3 regions of the uncultured Caballeronia sp. genome follow, and region 1 is predicted to be linked to each of the others. Evidence: predicted binding sites of a transcription regulator. Region 1 holds the regulator's gene; each other region holds the start of a gene.
The links. The regulator FliA, encoded in region 1, starts transcription of late flagellar genes. The targets are predictions, from matches to a motif close to CTAAAGTTTNNNNNNNNNNNGCCGNTA.
Positions count from the first base shown of each region.

Region 2: fliS (flagellar export chaperone FliS) is a predicted target of FliA. The motif match lies at 2,048-2,074, and genes of this name have one in related genera.
Region 3: ACFFAR_RS26390 (DUF4088 family protein) is a predicted target of FliA. The motif match lies at 1,683-1,709, and genes of this name have one in related genera.

Region 1 is NZ_CAXTGZ010000132.1:96-10,533, reverse strand. Features, by position in the region: gene arcC (carbamate kinase) at 1-382, opposite strand, end outside; gene ACFFAR_RS11580 (DUF1116 domain-containing protein) at 401-1,804, opposite strand; gene fdrA (acyl-CoA synthetase FdrA) at 1,815-3,371, opposite strand; gene ACFFAR_RS11570 (DUF2877 domain-containing protein) at 3,504-4,391, opposite strand; gene ACFFAR_RS11565 (cysteine hydrolase family protein) at 4,421-5,089, opposite strand; gene flhF (flagellar biosynthesis protein FlhF) at 5,624-7,366, shown strand; gene ACFFAR_RS11555 (MinD/ParA family protein) at 7,359-8,294, shown strand; gene ACFFAR_RS11550 (RNA polymerase sigma factor FliA) at 8,325-9,056, shown strand; gene ACFFAR_RS11545 (GGDEF domain-containing protein) at 9,087-10,181, opposite strand.
Region 2 is NZ_CAXTGZ010000227.1:4,113-8,760, forward strand. Features, by position in the region: gene ACFFAR_RS16535 (flagellar hook-length control protein FliK) at 1-1,063, opposite strand, end outside; gene ACFFAR_RS16540 (flagellar protein FliT) at 1,162-1,491, opposite strand; gene fliS (flagellar export chaperone FliS) at 1,516-1,929, opposite strand; gene fliE (flagellar hook-basal body complex protein FliE) at 2,178-2,528, opposite strand; gene fliF (flagellar basal-body MS-ring/collar protein FliF) at 2,876-4,648, shown strand, end outside; partial or broken gene fliG (flagellar motor switch protein FliG) at 4,644-4,648, shown strand, end outside.
Region 3 is NZ_CAXTGZ010000532.1:82-4,063, forward strand. Features, by position in the region: partial or broken gene ACFFAR_RS26380 (galactose-1-epimerase) at 1-872, shown strand, start outside; gene ACFFAR_RS26385 (CreA family protein) at 1,170-1,643, shown strand; gene ACFFAR_RS26390 (DUF4088 family protein) at 1,806-2,570, shown strand; partial or broken gene ACFFAR_RS26395 (3'-5' exonuclease) at 2,612-3,982, opposite strand, start outside.

The DNA of each region.
Region 1 (10,438 bases):
GATTACGGAACGCCGGATCGTCGCGGCTCACGCGCGTTTGCGTCACAACAGTGACCACGCGACGATCGATTCCGCGTCGTCGCAACTCATTGCTCAACGCCTTCTGGAACATATAGCCGATCGCGCCCTGCGTGTCGCCGACCGCATAGTCGAGCGGAACGGGACGGACTTCGTCGGCGGCAAGTTCCGAGCGCCGCAAGATGAAGCCGACCTGCGGCCCGTTGCCGTGGGTGAGCACCAGGTCCCAGCCTGCCTCGATCATTTCGGCGATGTGTCCCGCGCTCTCGATCACGGCTTCATATTGATCAGGAATACTATTGTGTTCATCGTCGCGGATCAGCGCATTTCCGCCAACCGCAACGATCGCCAGAGGCTTCGTCATGGTGTGTTCCCGTGTGAATTAGACGTATTCGGCCAGCGCGCGAATGGCATCGATGAACCCCGGCATCGGCGCCGTGGTAATCCCCGCGCCGATCTGCCCGACACCCGCCTGCTTGTGCGCAATGCCCGTGTTGATGATCGGCAGGATGCCGCGATCGACGACCTTGCGTGCATCGATACCCGCGGCCGTCGGCGCGAAATTCAGCGCCGGCAGCGTGAACGCGGGATTCCCGCCGAGAGTGATTGCCCGCATGCGGCGGCTGTTATTGGTGGCATCGGCCGGCGTCCCGCCCACGAACTTGACGATAGCCGGCGACGACGCCATCGCGAATCCGCCGACGCCTGCCGTCTCCGTAATGGCGCTGTCGCCGAGATCGGCCGCCGCGTCGTCCACGCCGTATCCGGGGAAGAACAGCCCTTCCACCGGATTGGCCGGCGCCTGGAACCAGCGGTCGCCGGTGCCCGACATCTGGATGCCGAAGTTCACGCCGTTGCGCGCCATGACGGTGATCATGGAACTGAAGGGGACGTTGTGGGCGGCGTCCATCATCGCCTTGCAGGCCGCCATGGACAGGTTCAGGAAGAAGTGATCATTCCCCACGATAAACGCCGTCACGCGCTGGATCGTGTCGATGGGCAAGCCGCTGGACAGCAGCGCGGGGATCAGGCGCTTGATGAGCAACCCAGTGGCGGCGGCATTGCGGTTATGCACTTCGTCGCCCATATGCAGGGCTTGCGCCATCATCGGCTTGAGTTCGACTTCGCCGAGCACCTTCAGCGCGGCCTTCAATGCAGGCGCGAGTTCGTCCTTCATCCAGTGAAGACGGTCGAGTACTTCGCCGTTGTTCGCACCGAAGCGCAGCACCTTGCCGAGCCCTTCGTTGAAGTTGCTGAATGTGCGCCGGCCGTTCGTCTTGTTCTCGATCACCCACAGCGGCATCGACGGGCTGATGATGCCGGCCATGGGACCCACCGCCTGATAGTGATGGCACGGCTCGAAGCGGATCGCGCCGTCCTGCGCCATTTTTTCGGCGGCTTCATGCGTCGCGGCCCATCCTTCGAACAAGATCGCGCCGATGATCGCGCCCTTGACCGGCCCGCACATGTTCGGCCAGTCGATGGGCGGCCCCGCATGCAAGATGAGCTTCTTTTGCGACATCGCGCTGATCGCGGTCGACGCGATCATCACATCCACCAGAACGGGTTGCGCCGCGATGTATCGGTGGAACGCCTGCTCGTTTGCCTGCTCGACCAGCGGATGGCGGATCAGCGACGCAAGGGCGAGCCCCGCTTCGACATCGCCGAGTGCGGGCGGTTGCCACGTCAGGTTGATCACATCGCCGCCGGCGAGCGCGAGGTTATCGGCGAAACTGGCCAGGCCCGCGTTGACCACATGGAGTGGCTGTTGAAATAGCGTATTCATCATGGTTCCGTTATTTTTGCGCCTGGATTTGAGCAATGTGGGATGCCCAGAGGGCAGCCTGCGCGTTGCACCCGGCGACCAGCACGCGGGCTTCGCGCAAGATGTCGACCTGGCGGCTGCGGACTTGCGGATCGGCCTGCGTGCCGCAAACGTGCGAGATCAGGACCGGCAGATCGCGGCCGGCCGCCTGAAGGCGCGCATGTTCGATGAGCGCAAGCAATTCGGTTGCGGGGTCCATCGACGCGCCGTAGCCGAGTACCAGGTCGAAGAGAACGACTGCGGTTTGCGCATCGTTCAGTTCGGCGAGGACGCGCTGGTTGCGCAGCGTCGGATCGATCATCGGGTGCGGACGGCCGCGCGTGAAATCGTCGTCGCCCATGTCGACGAGCGTGTGAGCAAAGCTGTGCCAGATATCGTCGAGCTTTTTGTTCTGTGCAACGGGCGTATTCGATGACGCCTCGAACCCGCGTTCGCGCAACAGCAACTGGCTCTCATAGCAGAACGTGCCGCCCGCGAACACGCCGCGAACGAAGCGGCGGATGGGCGGCATGGTGCGGCTGTATTCATCGAGACGCTTGGCGTCCGGCGCGGCCACCGCGGCAACCGATTCCGGCAGCGCGGTGCCCGCCAGCAGCGCGACGGCGTAGCCGGCCGCGTCGGCCAAAGTGTGCGCGGGCGTGATGCCGAACACGTTCATCTCGCTGGCTTTCGCCCCGAGGAAGTTCACGACAACCGGTTTGCCCGCCGCCCGCGCACGCGTCAGGATTTTCTCCGCCACCGCCGGTGCGGGCGGCTTGGAGATCAGCACGATCACCTTCGTGTCCGGGTCCTGGGCGAGCGCGTCGAGACCGTACAACATGGAGATGCCGCCGATCGCTTCGTGCAGGTCGTGGCCGCCGGTCCCGAGCGCCTGGGAAATCCCGGCGCCCAACTGATCGATACGGCTGGTCACTTCCTGCAGCCCCGTCCCTGATGCCGCAACCACGCCGATCGCCCCGCGCCGGACCACGTTTGCAAAACCAAGCGGCATGCCGTTGATGATCGCCGTGCCGCAATCCGGTCCCATGACCAGCAGGTTTTTATCGCGGGCGAGGGTCTTGATTTCACGTTCGTGCTCAAGGCTGACGTTGTCGCTGAATAGCATCACCGACATGCCCATATGCAGCGCCTTGGTCGCCTCCGCCGCGGCGTAGTCGCCGGGCACCGAAATCAGCGCAAGGTTCGATGCTTTCTCCTGCTCCGCCGCCATTTCCAGGCTCACGAGCGGCGGCGGCCGGATGCCGTCGCCGCCCGATTCTTGCGGCTTCGCGGAGAGCGCTTCCTCGGCTAGCGTGAGGGCAGCGTCACAGGCTGTATCGCCGCCACGCACGGCGATGACCAGATCATTCGGACCCGCCTTGACACCGTCGTCGAGATTCGCGTCGCGCAACTGCGCGAGGTTCGTCTCGGTTCCCATCGCGACCGACGCCTGCTCGATATCCGGCAACGCGCTGATGCGGGCCGAGATCTGCATCAGGGAGACGGAGTCCTGATACATGTTCCTGAAGACCTTCGTTCTTATGCTCATTTCCAATTCCGATTCCGGTGATCGTTGCACCCGATGCTTTAAAGCGCCCGAATGCGGGCCTGGCGAATCCGGCGTTGCATACGCCGAATGCCATCGAACTGATGAACAGTGATTCGCTGGATCCTGGTCCGATCAGCGGGTTTCTTCTTGCGCTACCGTTTGAAGTGACCTGATTCCATGCAAGAAACCTCCGAGACAATCCACGCCAGAAGACGCGCCGAACTCCATGACCTTGTTTGCGGCAGTTGCGATATCCGATACCGGTGATCCGCGAATCAAAATACTGATCAAATGGTCGATGGGTTCCGAATAATGCCCCTTGAGCCCTAGCGTCAAATAATGCCGGCTAATGCTCGTAGTCCGATGCAACATGCTTTTGATCGCCAACTTCAACAGTTTCAAATGCGCGGCGATATTTTCAATATATTGCCAAGGCCGTAATGCGGCGAGATAACCTAAAAGATAATCATCGCCATCGGGCGTAAGTCCCGTGCCGAAGCCGATCAACTCGGCCACGGCTGCGTCGAGCGCAAGCTTTTCGTCCGCGACATTCAGGCGCGGCGCGCGTCCGTCCAGTGGCCAGCCTGGCAGCAACTGCAAATTGCTTCGCACCTCGCGCTGCCGGCAGTAAGTGATGAGCTGGCTGGCGAGCGCCGGATAGACACCGAGAAAGGCATCGAGAGAACACGCGTCCCGCTTCTTTTCCGGAGCAGGTCGCCAGCACGGCGCCCGGCTAAGATCGGCCCGCCAGCGCGCGGCGCGCAGCACGTTGCCCTCGAGCACGACGGGCTCGCGCGGACGCGACTGATGACGCCAGTCCCACCCCGGCGGCGTGACGATCCGGATAGCCGTCGGCAAGTTCTGGAAACGCGGGCTGAGCAAGGTCAGCAACTCCCCGCTCGCCGATGAAAGATTCAACGCATGCTGGAAGTGGCTGTGCACCCAAAACCGCCGCGTCTCGCGCGGGCCGTGCTCGGCAAGGTAGCCGACTGAAGACACTTCAAACGTGAGGAGCGCCATGGTCCGGTGCCTGGGAAGTCAGTTGAGGATCAGCCGCGCAAACCGTCGATCACCGCCGTCGCGTCGCTCACCCAGCCAAAGATCGCGCCCTGCGCCTTGATCATTTCCAGCGCCGATTTCTGGAATTCGGGGAAATACGATCCGACGCAATCGGCCGGGATGATGCATTCGTACCCGCGATCATTGGCTTCGCGAACCGTGGTCGTCACGCAGACTTCAGTGGTGACGCCGCACACGATGAGCGTCTTGATCCCATGGTTTTGCAGGATCAATTGCAGGTCGGTTTCATAAAACGCGCCCTTGCCGGGTTTGTCGATGATGGGTTCGCCGATCGCCGGATACAGCTCCGGAATGATGTCGTGACCCGCTTCGCCGCGCACGAGGATGCGGCCCATGGGTCCGTCCGTACCAATGAATTGCTTGCCGCCGCGCGTGAGTTTGGCCGGCGGACAATCCGCCAGATCCGCACGATGTCCTTCGCGCGTGTGAATGATCAGGAGCTGAGCGTCCCGTGCGGCCTTCAACAATTTCCTGCATGGCTCGATGGCCGTGCGCACGAGCGATACGTCATTGCCCAGCGCTTCGCCGAATCCGCCCGGCTCAACGAAATCACGTTGCATGTCGATGATGACCAACGCCGTCGTTGCCGGATTGAATGGCAATGCGAATGGCTCTGCCTGAAACGATTTTTGTGGCATTTCAATCTTCCTTGATTAATGTCAGGACGCGAAATATTCAGTTGGTTCTTGCCGGCATCGTGAATAACCTGTCGATTTATTATATGGAGGTTCTTTCCATCGCACGAAAGAAATTTCGATGCATTTATAGATTATTCATTATCCAAGAAGGTTAACTCCATACGTTTCTGATTTTTATAAAACCATTATCACGAATGGACTCCGTGCCTATTGCGTTCGGATAAATCGGTGAGCGACATAATGGCGCGGCGCGTGAATCAGAACACACCATCGCACGCCGAAATTTTCCTGGCAGCCCGGCAAGACACGTTCATTCCTCTGATGTTTGAGCTTTGGATCCCGCACATCGCCGGGGTCCCCGCCGAACCCTCGAATTACCCCGCTTTCCCGGCTCTTATCAGCCGATGGCATTGCGGCGACCCACGCAATAATTCACTCACTGGATAACGGCACGTCGCCTGGGCGCAAGACTCAAGCAACCTAGACCGTTCAACCGCAATAAAACAGCGTGGGCGCAAGCTCAACGGGGGTCAAATGAACATCCGCAAATTCATCGGTGCTACGAGTCGCGACGCGTTTCGTCTCGTGCGCGAGGCACTGGGTCCGGATGCGGTGGTCCTGTCGAACCGGGTGACGGAAGATGGCAGCGTCGAAATCGTGGCCGTGGCCGACGGCGATCTCGCGAAGATTTCCCCGAAAGCGGCTGCGCAGCAACGTGAACTGAAGCTGAGAGAAGCGCCGGTGAGCACGAGCGCTCCCACAGCGCATCACGCTTCCAACCCCTACGCCAGCGGCGATGTCTTCTCGTCCGTGTTCGGCGCAAATCCGGAACCGCTCGACGCGCTCGACGATAACGAACCCGCGCCCGAAGCCGAGCCGTTGCCGCGCCGCATGCGCGCAGCGCAAGAAGATTCATCGCGCACCATGGCCGAATCGAACCCTTGGCTGATCGAACATGCGCGACGTGTTGCGCAGACAGTTACCGAAGGCCTGCCGCAGCGTTCGATGAGTGCATCGGCGGCAATTGCCAAGGGACTCGGAAGTCCCGTTACCGTCGTGCCGCAGGAAGCGCATCAACCCGCCGACGCGCCCGAATGGACGCGCGAAGCCGCCCAGCTCGCAGCCCGCCGCGCCGAAAACAAGCTCGCGCAGCGCCAGGCCGCTGCAATGCCGATGCCAATGCCGGCGCAAACCCCGGAGCCCGCCGTCAGCACGATTCAGGAAGGTGCGTTTGCGGGATTGCCGGCGTCGGCGGCCGCGGCCGTGACGGAAGCCATCCGCGCCCGCATGGAACAGGTCGTCAACGACACCGTCATGCACGAACTCTCGTCCATGCGCGGCATGATGGAAGAGCATTTCGCCGGCTTGCTGTGGGGCGACCGCCAGCGCCGCAGCCCGAACCACGCCGCGCTCACCAAGCGCCTGTTCGCCGCCGGTTTCTCGGCGCAGCTCGTGCGCATGCTGATCGACAACATGCCGGAGATCGAACACGCGGAAGCGTCGATGCAATGGGTCCAGCAAGTCCTGGAAAACAACCTGCCCGTGATGGACAGCGAAGAATCGATGATGAACCGCGGCGGCGTTTTTGCGCTGATGGGCCCGACGGGCGTCGGCAAGACGACCACCACCGCCAAGCTCGCCGCGCGCTGCGTGATGCGCTTCGGCGCAAGCAAGGTCGCGCTGCTGACCACCGACAGCTACCGGATCGGCGCGCATGAACAACTGCGTATCTTCGGCAAGATTCTGGGGGTATCGGTGCATGCAGTGAAGGACGCGGCCGACCTGCAACTCGCACTGTCCGAACTGCGCAACAAGCACATCGTCCTGATCGATACGATCGGCATGAGCCAGCGCGACCGCACGGTGTCCGATCACATTGCCATGCTGTGCGGCGCCGGCCTCCCGGTGCAACGTCTGCTGTTGCTCAACGCAACCAGCCACGGCGACACGCTGAACGAAGTCGTGCAGGCCTACCAGAGCACGCCCGATCAACCGCCGCTCGCGGGCTGCATTTTGACCAAGCTCGATGAAGCCACGAACCTGGGCGGCGTGATCGATACCGTGATCCGCTACAAGCTGCCGGTGCATTACGTATCGACCGGACAGAAGGTGCCGGAGAACCTGTATGTCGCGACCAAACGCTTCCTGATCAAAAGCGCGTTCTGCATTCCGCGCGACGGCTCGCCATTCGTGCCGCAAGACGACGACGTACCGCCGCTCCTCTCCGCGCTCTCCGCGCGCGCTTCCACCGAACTGCATGAGGTTCACTTTGGATAAGTTCGTGTCCGATCAGGCTGAAGGCTTGCGCCGTCTGCTGACGCGCAACAGCTCGCGAGTGGTGGCCGTGTGTGGCGCGCCGGCGGGCGGAATAGGCGGTACGGGAAATACATCGACGGTCGTCAACCTCGCTGCCGCGCTCGCTGCGCAAGGCAAGGACGTGCTGGTGATCGATGAACGGCAGAACGCGTTGTCGGCGAGCCGGTTGGCCAACGTACCGTCCACGGGCGCACTTGGCGCCGTGCTGGGCGGCAAGCGCTTCTTGCAGGACGCAGTCACGCGCACGCCGTTCGGCTTTTCGATGATCGCCGCGCCCCGCGACGAACGCATCAGCCACGACGCCGCGCATTACCGGGTTTTGCTGGATGGACCCGCTGATATCGTTCTCATCGACACACAACCGGATCGTAGCGGCGCGTTGTCCACGCTCGCCGCGCAAGCGCACGACTTCGTGATCGTCACACGCGTGGCGCCCGCCGCGATCACCGAGGCGTATGCATGCATCAAGCGCCTGCATTACGCGCACGCCATCTCGCGCTTCCGGATCGTGGTCAACCACGTGAAGAACGCCGCCGATGCGCAAATCGCCTTCGATAACCTCGCCGGTGTCGCCAGCCGCTACCTTGCCGTGCAGCTCATGCCGGCCGGTTGCGTGGCGGAAGATCCGCGTGTGGCGAGGGCGCATGAACTGTCGCGCTGCGCAGTCGAAGCATTTCCGACGACCGCCGCCGCCCGCGATTACCGCCACATCGCGGCCGACCTGCAGTATTGGCCGATGCCAGAAAGTTCGCACTTCGAATGGCCGGCGCAAGCCGTCCATAGGGAAACGCCACGCAATATCGAGCGTTCGATCAACCCGGGAGCGACCTCGCGCCGCACCGAAACAACGTCGCCGGAGTTCGCAATGCGCAGCCCGGCGGCGGTGTGACGAAGCAAAGAAGGAACAAAGGTGAATGCGATGTATAACGCCCAGGGAAAACTGTCACAAGCCGAGGTCCTGACCCGCTACGCGCCGCTCGTGCGCCGGCTGGGTCTGCAACTGGTCGCGAAAATGCCGGCCAGCGTGGATCTCGACGATCTGATCCAGGCAGGCATGATCGGTCTGCTAGACGCCGCCAGCCGCTACAAGGAAGACCAGGGCGCGCAGTTCGAGACATACGCGAGCCAGCGGATTCGTGGCGCAATGCTCGACGAACTGCGCGCCAACGACTGGCTGCCGCGCAGCATGCGCAAGACATCGCGCGAGGTCGAATCGGCGGTACACAAGGTCGAGCAACACCTTGGCCGGTCGGCGAGCGAACAGGAAGTTGCCGAGCACCTCAACATGCCGCTCGACGAATACCAGACCATGCTGCAGGATCTGCACGGCAGCCAGTTGATCTATTACGAAGACTTCGACCGGTCATCGGATGACGAACCATTCCTCGACCGTTATTGCGTCGATAAAGCCGATCCGTTGTCCGCATTGCTCGATGGCAGTTTGCGTTCGGCGCTGGTCGAAGCCATCGACAAACTGCCCGAGCGCGAAAAGCTGCTGATGAGCCTCTATTACGAGAAGGGCTTGAATCTGCGTGAAATCGGCGCAGTGATGGAAGTCAGCGAATCGCGCGTGTGCCAGTTGCATAGCCAGGCGGTTGCGCGGTTGCGCGCGAAGTTGCGCGAACAGGCCTGGTCGGGCGTGGAGGCTTGACGGTTCGGGAGCGGCTTTTTCTGAGCCGCTTCAAGAAGGTTCGAAGTCCGCGCCTTCGGCAAACACCGTTCGGCCTTTACCAAGCGCTTTCGCCCGGTACATTGCACGATCCGCCGCGCGCATCAGCACGGCGATATCGGTGTAGATGGGTTTCAGGTCCGGCGAGATCAGGCATGCGCCAATACTCGCCGATACATTCACCACCCGGTCCTGCACCGACGTCATTTCCGCCAGCACCGCGTGAATTCCGTTCGCGACCGTATGCACCGCGTGGCTGCCCGTCACGTGACGCGCGAGGACCACGAATTCGTCGCCGCCGAGACGCGCGACCGTATCGGTGGTCCGCACACGGCGTAACAGCGAATCAGCAAAGGTTCGCAGCACGACGTCGCCAACTTCGTGGCCGTAGGTATCGTTGACTTCCTTGAAGCCATCGAGATCGATCAGCAACAACGCCGTCGCGCCTTCCTGTCCCGTCGATATCGCCGTCACCGCCCGTCCGATGGTTTGTTCCAGTGCGTACCGGTTGCTCAATCCGGTGAGCGGATCGGTGCCTGCCCGGAGCGCGAGATCGCGGTTCGCGCTGCCGAGCCGGCCGATCAGCACACTCAGATATACCGATGCCGCCAGCACACTCAAGCCAATGCCAAGCGCCGCCGGCCGGTTGAGACGCCACCATGGCTGAAGCATGGATAGTGCGACGATTCCGGCCAGTGCCGTAACGCACGACAACGCCAGCGTCCGCTTCCCATAACGCCCTCCTGCGCCGATCAGGAACAGGAAAATGGCCCAGAGCATAGGCAGCGCGAGCGGGCCGCCGGCGGCAAGAATCAGGGCGAGGAGCGCCTGATCCGCGATCGTGGTGATGGCAAGACGCACGTCCGAATGACGCGGCATCCCGCCGATGATCACCCGACTGGCCACGCCATAAACCAGATACAACGCGAGCACGCGAAAGCATGCGGTCGCCGCAGGAGAAGGATCGAACCACGCGAACGCGCCATACGCCACGGCCGCGAGTCCGCCGAGTGCGACTCGGAGCGTTGCCTGCTCCCTTTCCGGATCGCGATGCGGAGACCAGACATAGCCGCGCGGCCGCTGCACGGGGTCATGCAAATGCCCCATCCTGTGTCCCTTTTTTATGGTTTAGTGGTTTAAACCGACGTTTTCTACAGTGGCTGCGTAGTGCGCAACCGCAATCCTACTGCGTTGATGCGCGCTATATGCAAAGGGAAATTGGGGTGCGGATGGAGAGTGGATGGGATTTGGGGCGGGAGTATATGGGTCAATGGCGGGGGTGGCTCTGGTTTCGGCCTGGTTGGGTGGTCGAGGGGTTGTTAAACGGCTCGCGTTTCTGCGAAGCGTGGAGGCGAGTTTTGCCT
Region 2 (4,648 bases), on a different contig from region 1:
GCAACGTCAGCGTGACGCGCGTGTGCCAGGCGCGGTCATCGCCGAGGGGCACATTTGCAGCGCCATCCTGTGGGCCGCGCTCACGCGGCTGGATTTCCCACTCGAACTTCGCGCCAGGCCAGGCTTCGCCGGACCAGCGGAACTGGTTGGTCGCAAACAGATCGAGCTGCTGGCGCACGAGCGGAATGGTCGATGGATGGATGCCCGCGTTGATCGACGCCTGCACAGCCGGATCATGCGTATTTGCATCGGCGGCGGACGCGGAATCGGCGGCCAATCTTGATCCCGGCGGCGAAAACACATTCGGCGGCACTGCGCGTACCGACGCCGCCAGCGCCGCGGCCTGCTGCGGCGTGAGCGGCATCGGGACGAGGCGCACGGGGTTCATCGGATCGGGCGGATCGGCGGAAAAAGTGGACGGCAGGAGGGATTCATCGATCCAGACGTCTGCCGGAATATCCGTTTGCGGTTGCGGTACGTCGAACGGGAGCTTCGCCGTCACGTTGTCCGCACGCGCTTGCGGTTCATTGTTCAGCGACGCCAGCGAACGTTGTCCTGCAAGCCACTGCACGATATGACTTTCGTAGAACAGCCCGCTTTCGCTCACGGTTTTTGCCAGCACAGACGCCAGCACGTCAACCGGCAGGGCCGGCGCGACTTGATTGACCGCGGTCGTAGAAGAAGCGGTGGTTGTCTCCGGCGTGGAGAACAACGACCCGGACAAGGTGGCAAACGCGCTCGCGGCGAGAACCGGCCGGGGCGCGGTCGGCCATAAGGGCGTATCGCTTGTGATGGGCGGCGTGTTCTGACCGCCGAAACGGGAAATGGCGTCCAGCGTGCGCGCAACTTCGCTGAGCGCGGTCTGCGCGGAAGCCGGCGGCGGCGTATTGGCTGCGTTTGCCGGAAGGGGAACGGCGAACGGCGGGGTATCGACGAGAAGTTGCGACGTGCCGGTTTGCGCAGTCGCCCCCGAGCTCGATCCGCCCTGCGGAAGCAGCGCCGATAACAGCATGTCAGTGCGGCTGGCGATTAGCGCAGCGATCGCGGAGTCCAGACCAGGCATGCCGGTTTCCTCGGGTCACCGGTCAGCGCGATCGACACTCGGATCAGTCCGCCACCGGTTTTCGGCGGGCTGCAAACACGTGACCTGCAAAAACGTGTTTATCGCAGCCCGATCATCTTTTTCAAAACTCGCGCGGGTCTGTTCACTGTGAACAGCGCCGATAAACGCGCAAGGCTGGGTGCGCTCAGGTCGCGAATGGCGGCGTCGTCCGCGAGAATCCGGCGCACCAGCTCGAACTTGCGGGCGCGGGCGGTATCGTCGAGCTGGGATGCGGCATCGACTTCCCGCAAGCCGTCGATCAACTCGCGATATGCCCCCTGCATGATCTTCAACTCACTCCAGTCTCCACAGCGCGCCGCGGCCAGCATGCGCGCAGAAAGTTCAGCAATCGCTTCGTAATGAGAGAAATATTCTTGTGTCGTTTTCATTATGTGCGGACATATTTCGCAATGTCACGCCGCAGCCATTCTTGCTGCGTCGGGCGCAATTGCGATCCAGGCGTCTTCCAGAGTCGCCAACAAGCCATCGACTTCCACCAGCATCGGTTCGCTTTGCTGCACGTTCGCGGTCAACAGCCGATGCGACATATACGTATACAGCGCGTCCAGCCGCGCCGCGATTTCCCCGCCGGCGTCCTTGTTCAGGGCCTGCTGCAAACCGCTTTCGATAATGCCGATCGCCTTCGTGATCGCTTCGCCGCGCGCCGCGATGTTGCCTTGCTGCAAGTGCATTCGTGCCTGAGCCACAGCCTGGCGCGCGCCCTGATACAGCATGACGACGAGTCTGTGCGGACTGGCGCCCATTACTCCGGTTTGCACGCCGACGCGTGCGTACGCGTTGGCTCCCGCATGTCCCTGGGAAAACATCCGACTTTCTCCTGATTCGATTTCCGCACGCTCGATCGCGAAAACCGTAATGAACCGATGCCGGCATTACGATCAAGACCTTCGATTCGTCTGACTGTTTGCCGAGCTGTACTTGGGTTATCGGAGAAAGCGGCGAAAGCTTTAGGAAGGCTTTGCGTCACAACGGGTTCCGGAAAGTGCAATGGCCGCGAGCAAGCGTCCAGATGCCGATGGCGCGGTTATCCATGAAGCGGGCTGCGCGCCCCGGCTCAGACGGAAATATTCATGATGTCGTTGTACGCGGACACCAGCTTGTTGCGCACCTGCAGGCCGAACTGCAAGCCCACGTTGGCTTTCTGCATGTCGACCATGACGTCGTTGAGCGATACGTTCGGCGCACCGATTTCGAACGCGTGCGCTTCGCTCATGGCGCTTTTCTGCGAGCTGCTGATGTTATCGATGGACGATTTCAGCGCATCCGCAAAACTTCCCGCGCTCGCCGCCCCCGATTCAGGCACGACAGCGCCGCCCGCAACATTGCCCGCGCCCCCGGCGGCCTGCGTGGCCATGGACTGGAGTTGCTGGAGCGCCGAACTCAGCGGGCTGATGGATGCATTCATGGTGTCTCCAGAAGGAAGCGGAAATCAAACTCTCAAAAATAAGGTAACCGGCGGCAACGTATGGTGGGCGGTGCTGCTGGGACATATCGAACCGGGGCCTGTCCCGGGCCTGAGGCTGGCGTCTGCGCCGGAGCCTGGGCGGTTCGCCATACGGCCTGACCGATTACGAAAAAGTCTAGCAGCGGCGTGGTTTTGCAAAGCCGGGAAAGAGCGCCAAAAGCGGCTTCTGTTCGCTCAATCGACTTACTCGCCCTTACGGATAATTCCTCTCATGAAAGAGTCTGCGACTGCGCCCGGCTTTAACCGGACACTTCGCGGAAAACGCAAGATTCGGAGAGCTTCGACGCATGGATTCCACCAATAACCTGATCAACCCGGACGCCCGCATGGGTCTGGCCGGCGCGCAGCCGGCGGCCGGATCGATCGCGGCAGGTTCGGGCGGCGCGGGATTTGCCGGCAGTTCGGACTTCAGCGGCAACCTCGGCGGCCGCATGCCGATGCTCAACCAGTTCCGCAACAACCCGCGCATGCCGTTGATCATCGCCGTGGCGGTGCTCGCCATGGTGATCGCCGGACTGGTGATGTGGTCGCGCCAGCCGGACTACCGGGTGCTGTTCAGCAACCTGTCGGATCGTGACGGCGGAGCGATCGTCGCCGCGCTGCAGCAAGGGAACATCCCCTACAAGATCGCCGAATCGGGCGGCGCGATCCTCGTGCCGAGCGAAGCCGTGCACGAAACGCGGTTGCGGCTGGCATCGCAGGGATTGCCGAAGAACGGCTCGGTCGGCTTTGAATTGATGGACAACCAGAAGTTCGGCATCAGCCAGTTCGCCGAGCAGGTCAACTATCAGCGGGCGCTCGAAGGCGAGCTGGAAAAGACCATCGCGTCGATATCGTCGGTTCGCGAAGCCCGGGTGCACCTCGCGATTCCGAAGCCGACCGTGTTCGTGCGCGAAAAGGAATTGCCGACCGCGTCCGTCATGTTGAACCTGTATCCCGGCCGCGCGCTCGACGAAGCGCAAACCCTCGCTATCCAGCACATGGTCAGCTCGGGCGTGGCGGACATGCCGGTGAAGAATGTGACCATCGTCGACCAGGATGGCAACCTCCTGACGCAGCAAAGCAGCGGGCCGAACGGGCTGGACGCCTCGCAACTCAAGTACGTCCAGCAGATCGAGCGCAATACGCAATCGCGTATCGATGCAATCCTGGCGCCGCTGTTCGGTGCAGGCAACGCCCATTCGCAGGTGAGCGCGGATATCGACTTTTCGAAGCTCGAGCAGACCGCCGAAAGCTACGGTCCGAACGCGAATCCGCAGAACACGGCGATCCGCAGCCAGCAATCGAGCGAATCCAAGGACGGCGGCGGCGCGAGCGTTGGCGGCGTGCCGGGCGCATTGTCGAACCAGCCGCCGGCAGCGGCGTCGGCGCCTGTCGACGCAGCCGCGAGCGGCGCCGACGGCGCAAAGACGCAGCCGGTGAACGTGCGCAAGGACACCACGACCAATTACGAAGTCGACCGGACGGTGCGCCACTACGAGCAGCCGATGGGCGGCATCAAGCGCCTCTCGGTCGCCGTGGTCGTGAACTACCAGAAGCAAGTGGACGCGAAAGGCATCGTCACGATGCAACCGCTGCCCGCCGACAAGCTCGCGCAAGTCCAGCAACTCGTGAAGGACGCGATGGGCTACGACGAAAAACGCGGCGACTCGGTCAACGTGGTGAACAGCACGTTCCTGGTCGATACGAACGTGATCCCCGACATCCCCTGGTGGCGCACGCCGGACATGATCGCCCGCGGCATCCAGTTGGCGAAGTACGCGGGTATCGGGCTGGTGGCGATGTTCCTGTATTTCACGATGGTGAAGCCGGCGCTGCGCCGCGCCTTCCCGCCGCCGCCCCCGCCGCCCGCACTCGGCGCGCCGGATGAACTGTCGCTGCTCGATGGTCCGTCCATGCCGAAGTCCGCAGTAGATGAAGACAAGGATGCCGAAGTCAGCTTGCTCGGCAACGAAAGCAACAAGGCCAAGTTCGAACGCAATCTCGACTACGCGCGGATGATCGCGCGCCAGGATCCGAGAATCGTCGCGACGGTCGTCAAGAACTGGGTGTCCGATGAA
Region 3 (3,982 bases), on a different contig from region 1:
CCTACACCGAAGGCCCCGCGCACATGGGCGCGACGGTCGGGCGCTGGGCAAACCGCATCGCGGGCGCGCGTTTTTCACTCGATGGCGTCGAATACCCGCTCGAAGCAAACCAGCCGCCGAATTCGCTGCACGGCGGATCGACCGGCTTCAGCTACAAGCTCTGGCAGGCGAAGCACACGGACGAATCGCTCGTGTTCCGGCTTGAATCGCCAGCGGGCGATAACGGTTTTCCCGGCGCCCTCACGGTTCAGGTGACATACACGTTCAGCCCGGCAGGCGAGTTGACGATTGCCTACGACGCCTTCACGGATGCCCCAACGCCGCTCAACCTCACCAATCACGCGTACTTCAACTTGTCGGGCGTGCCATCGAGCATTGCCGATCACGAGATCGAGATCGCGGCGGACCACTTCTTCGCCATCGATGAAAACACGATCCCGACAACGCTTGAAAACGTCGCCGATACCCCGTTCGATTTCCGCAAGCCGGCGGCGATCGGACCGTGTATCGAGACACAGGACAATGAGCAGGTGAGGCTCGCGAATGGCGGTATCGATCATTGTTTTGTGTTGCGCTCGATTGGCGCGGTCACCGCACTGCCGGAATTGCAGCACGCGGCGAGCGTCTACCATCCGGCGAGCGGCCGTGAGCTGGCTGTATCGACAACCGAACGCGGCCTCGTGTTCTATACGAGCAATCATCTGGAAGGCGAGCCGGGCAAACAAGGTGTGATCTACAAGAAGCACGGCGCGCTGTGCCTGGAAGCGGGCGGATTCCCGAACCAGATCAACATGGAAAGTGCCGAAGACGTCGTGCTGCGCCCGAACGAGCGCTACAGGCAAGTGACGCAATACACCATGAGCGTCCGATAGGAGTCCGCCTACATCCATATAGGACAGGCGCGGCTATCAGCGGATCAGCCTCTTGAGGATACTTGATTCATCAAATCAGATATCGAATGGAGGATGACATGCCCTACCTACTTGGCTGGCTGCTTGGTGTTCCGGTGATCGTGCTGGTGATCTTGTATTTGATTTTTCACTGATCTTTCATTGCACTCGTTTCATCCGGACTGAACGAAGGCGTCGTTACAATACGACGCCTTTTTTGTTTTTACACTGCCAACGGCATTGCCCGCCGCATTGCCACGATAGCTTCGAAGGATTTCGATGAAACGCGCCCTCCCCGTACTTGCAGCGATCGCTGCCGTCGTCGCCGTTCCCGGTCTTCATGCCGAGGAAATCGCCAGCGTGAACACGAACTTCCGGTTCACCGGTTCGGACCGCGTAACGGTCGAGGCATACGATGACCCCGGCGTGACAGGCGTCACCTGTTATGTGTCGCGTGCACGCACGGGTGGCGTCAAAGGCACGCTTGGAATTGCCGAAGATCCGTCCGAAGCATCGATTGCTTGCCGTCAGGTCGGTCCGATCAAGATCGACGCGCCGCTCAAGCAGAAGGCCGATATTTTTTCAGCGAGCATGTCGTTTATCTTCAAGACCTTGCACGTGGTCCGTGTCGTCGATGCCAAACGCAACACGCTCGTCTACCTGACCTACAGCGACCGCATCGCGACCGGCAGCGCGAAGAACAGCGTGACAGCCGTCCCCATGCCAGCGGGCACGACGATTCCCGTGAAGTGATATGAAGGAGCGCACGATTGGAGGCCTTCCTCCATTTGTCTAAAGTTTGCCGTCCCGCTGCCGTTATAAAGACGAAAGGCAATCGCTCTAGCAGCGACGCCGACTGTTTACCCGCGCAAATTCCAAAATTCGATGCGCGGGACGCGCGAACCGGGACACACCATGGGTCAGATTACCCTCTCATTCAAAGACGAAACGCTTGCCGCGCTGCGCCGCGATTTCGATACGTTCATTCGTCTCTCGCTCAAGTTCGATCCGCAGTTCGTCACGCCATCGTTCGAAGATTTCCTGCGCGCAAAACTGCTCGACAATCCCACGCCCCTCACCGAACAAGCCGTCCAGCGCATGCTGCAGAACGGCCAGTACGCATGGGCCAAGCGCGCACTGGACAAGGAATTCCCGGACGTTATCGACATGATGATGCGCCAGGCGGCGGAACACGGTTTCGGGTTCGCTGTGCGCTCGGACTGGTCAGCGGAAGATCTGGTAAAGGCGTCGCGCACATGGGCGACATCGATTGTGAACGAGGCAAAAGGCGACCCGGCGCAAATCGATGCACTTGCCTCGCAGATCAAATCGGCGGCATCGGACATTCAGGATCTCGAGCAGAAGATGCAGACGCCCGCGTGGCGTCTTGCCGATTCATTACGTCAACGCGTGTACGAAACGAGGATCGCGACCGAACACAGCGTGGGATCGACCGCCCGCGAGAAGCTTGGCGAGTTGCGTTGCCTGTTGAGGCTCGGGATGTTTCATGGCTCCGTTTCGAAGCAGGAAGCGCAGCAAGTGCTGGAGCAGTTGCGGTCCCTGAAACCGGAGATATTTATTGAAGAGCCGTATGACGGTTTCACGCGTTTTGGCAACTGGCTGCGCGCGATCTTCACGCCGGAACGCAAGGCGCCAAAGCCATCGCGCGCCGAGCGCTGAGCGCGCCGCTGAGCGCGCCGCTGAGCGCGCGCCACCGAACCTCACTCCCACATCTTTTTAAGCCGCGCCGCGATATCCAGCTTCGCCTTCGCCGCCGCGGCCAGTCCGGCGGCGGTCGGCGCAACAGGCTCCGGCACATGCGGCCAAGCGCGCGCTTCGAATTGCGGCATCAGGTGCGCGGGAATGAAGCGCGTGCGCGCCGCCCACACATGCCGATCGCCCATGGCCGTCTGGTTGTGCACGTAAAAGCGTTGTGGCGTGACGATGTGCAAATCCTCTTTCGCCCGCGTCATGGCGACATATAAGAGCCGCCGCTCTTCATCGATTTCCTCGTCGCTGCCTGTGCCCATGTCCGATGGAATGCAGCCATCCACGCCGTTCAGCACAAACACGTTCTTCCATTCCTGGCCCTTGGCCGAATGGATGGTGGAGAGAATCAGATAGTCTTCATCGATGAGCGGAACGCCCGATTCGTCGCTCGTGGCATCGGGCGGATCGAGCGTCAACTCCGTCAGGAAACGCTCGCGCGTGGGATACGTCGTTGCAATGCTTTCCATCTGCAGGACATCGCCGTGACGGATCGCCGCGTCTTCATGATTGCGCTCGAGATGCGGTTCATACCATCGGCGAATCATCTCGAACTCAGCAGGCCAGCCGCTTTCACGCGCGCAGACCTTCGCCATCAACCCTGCAAACACCGGCCAGTCCTCACTCGCTCTTGGCGGCGGCGCAAATGCCGCGAGCGCTGACGCCGTATTGCCACGTTCCGCAACCTGATCGAGCACTCGTCCGGCAATGGCCGGCCCGATTCCCGGCAGCAATTGCACCACGCGAAAGCCCGCCACACGATCACGCGGATTCTCGGCCCATCGCAACACGGCCAGCACGTCCTTCACATGCACGGAATCGAGAAACTTCAAGCCGCCGAACTTCACGAACGGAATGTTGCGCCGGGTCAGTTCGATTTCGAGCGCGGCGCTGTGATGCGCGGCGCGAAACAGCACCGCCTGCTGCTTGAGCGTCATGCCGCCTTCGCGGGCTTCGAGTATCTGCTCGACGATGTAACGCGCCTGATCGGCTTCATCGGCCACGGAAACGATCCGTGGACGTTGCGCCGATGCCTTGTCCGTCCAGAGGTTCTTTGTGTATCGCTCGGTGGCCAGTCCGATCACCGCATTCGATGCCGCCAGGATAGGCTGCGTAGAGCGGTAGTTGCGCTCGAGCGTCACGCACTTCGCCGGCGGATCGAAGTGATTCGGGAAGTCGAGGATGTTGCGCACCGTTGCGCCGCGAAACGAATAGATGGATTGCGCATCGTCTCCAACGACGGTGAGGCCGCGCCCATCGGGTTTCATGGAAAGGAGGATGGATGCCTGGAGCTTGTTCGTGTCCTGGTATTCATCGACGAGGAC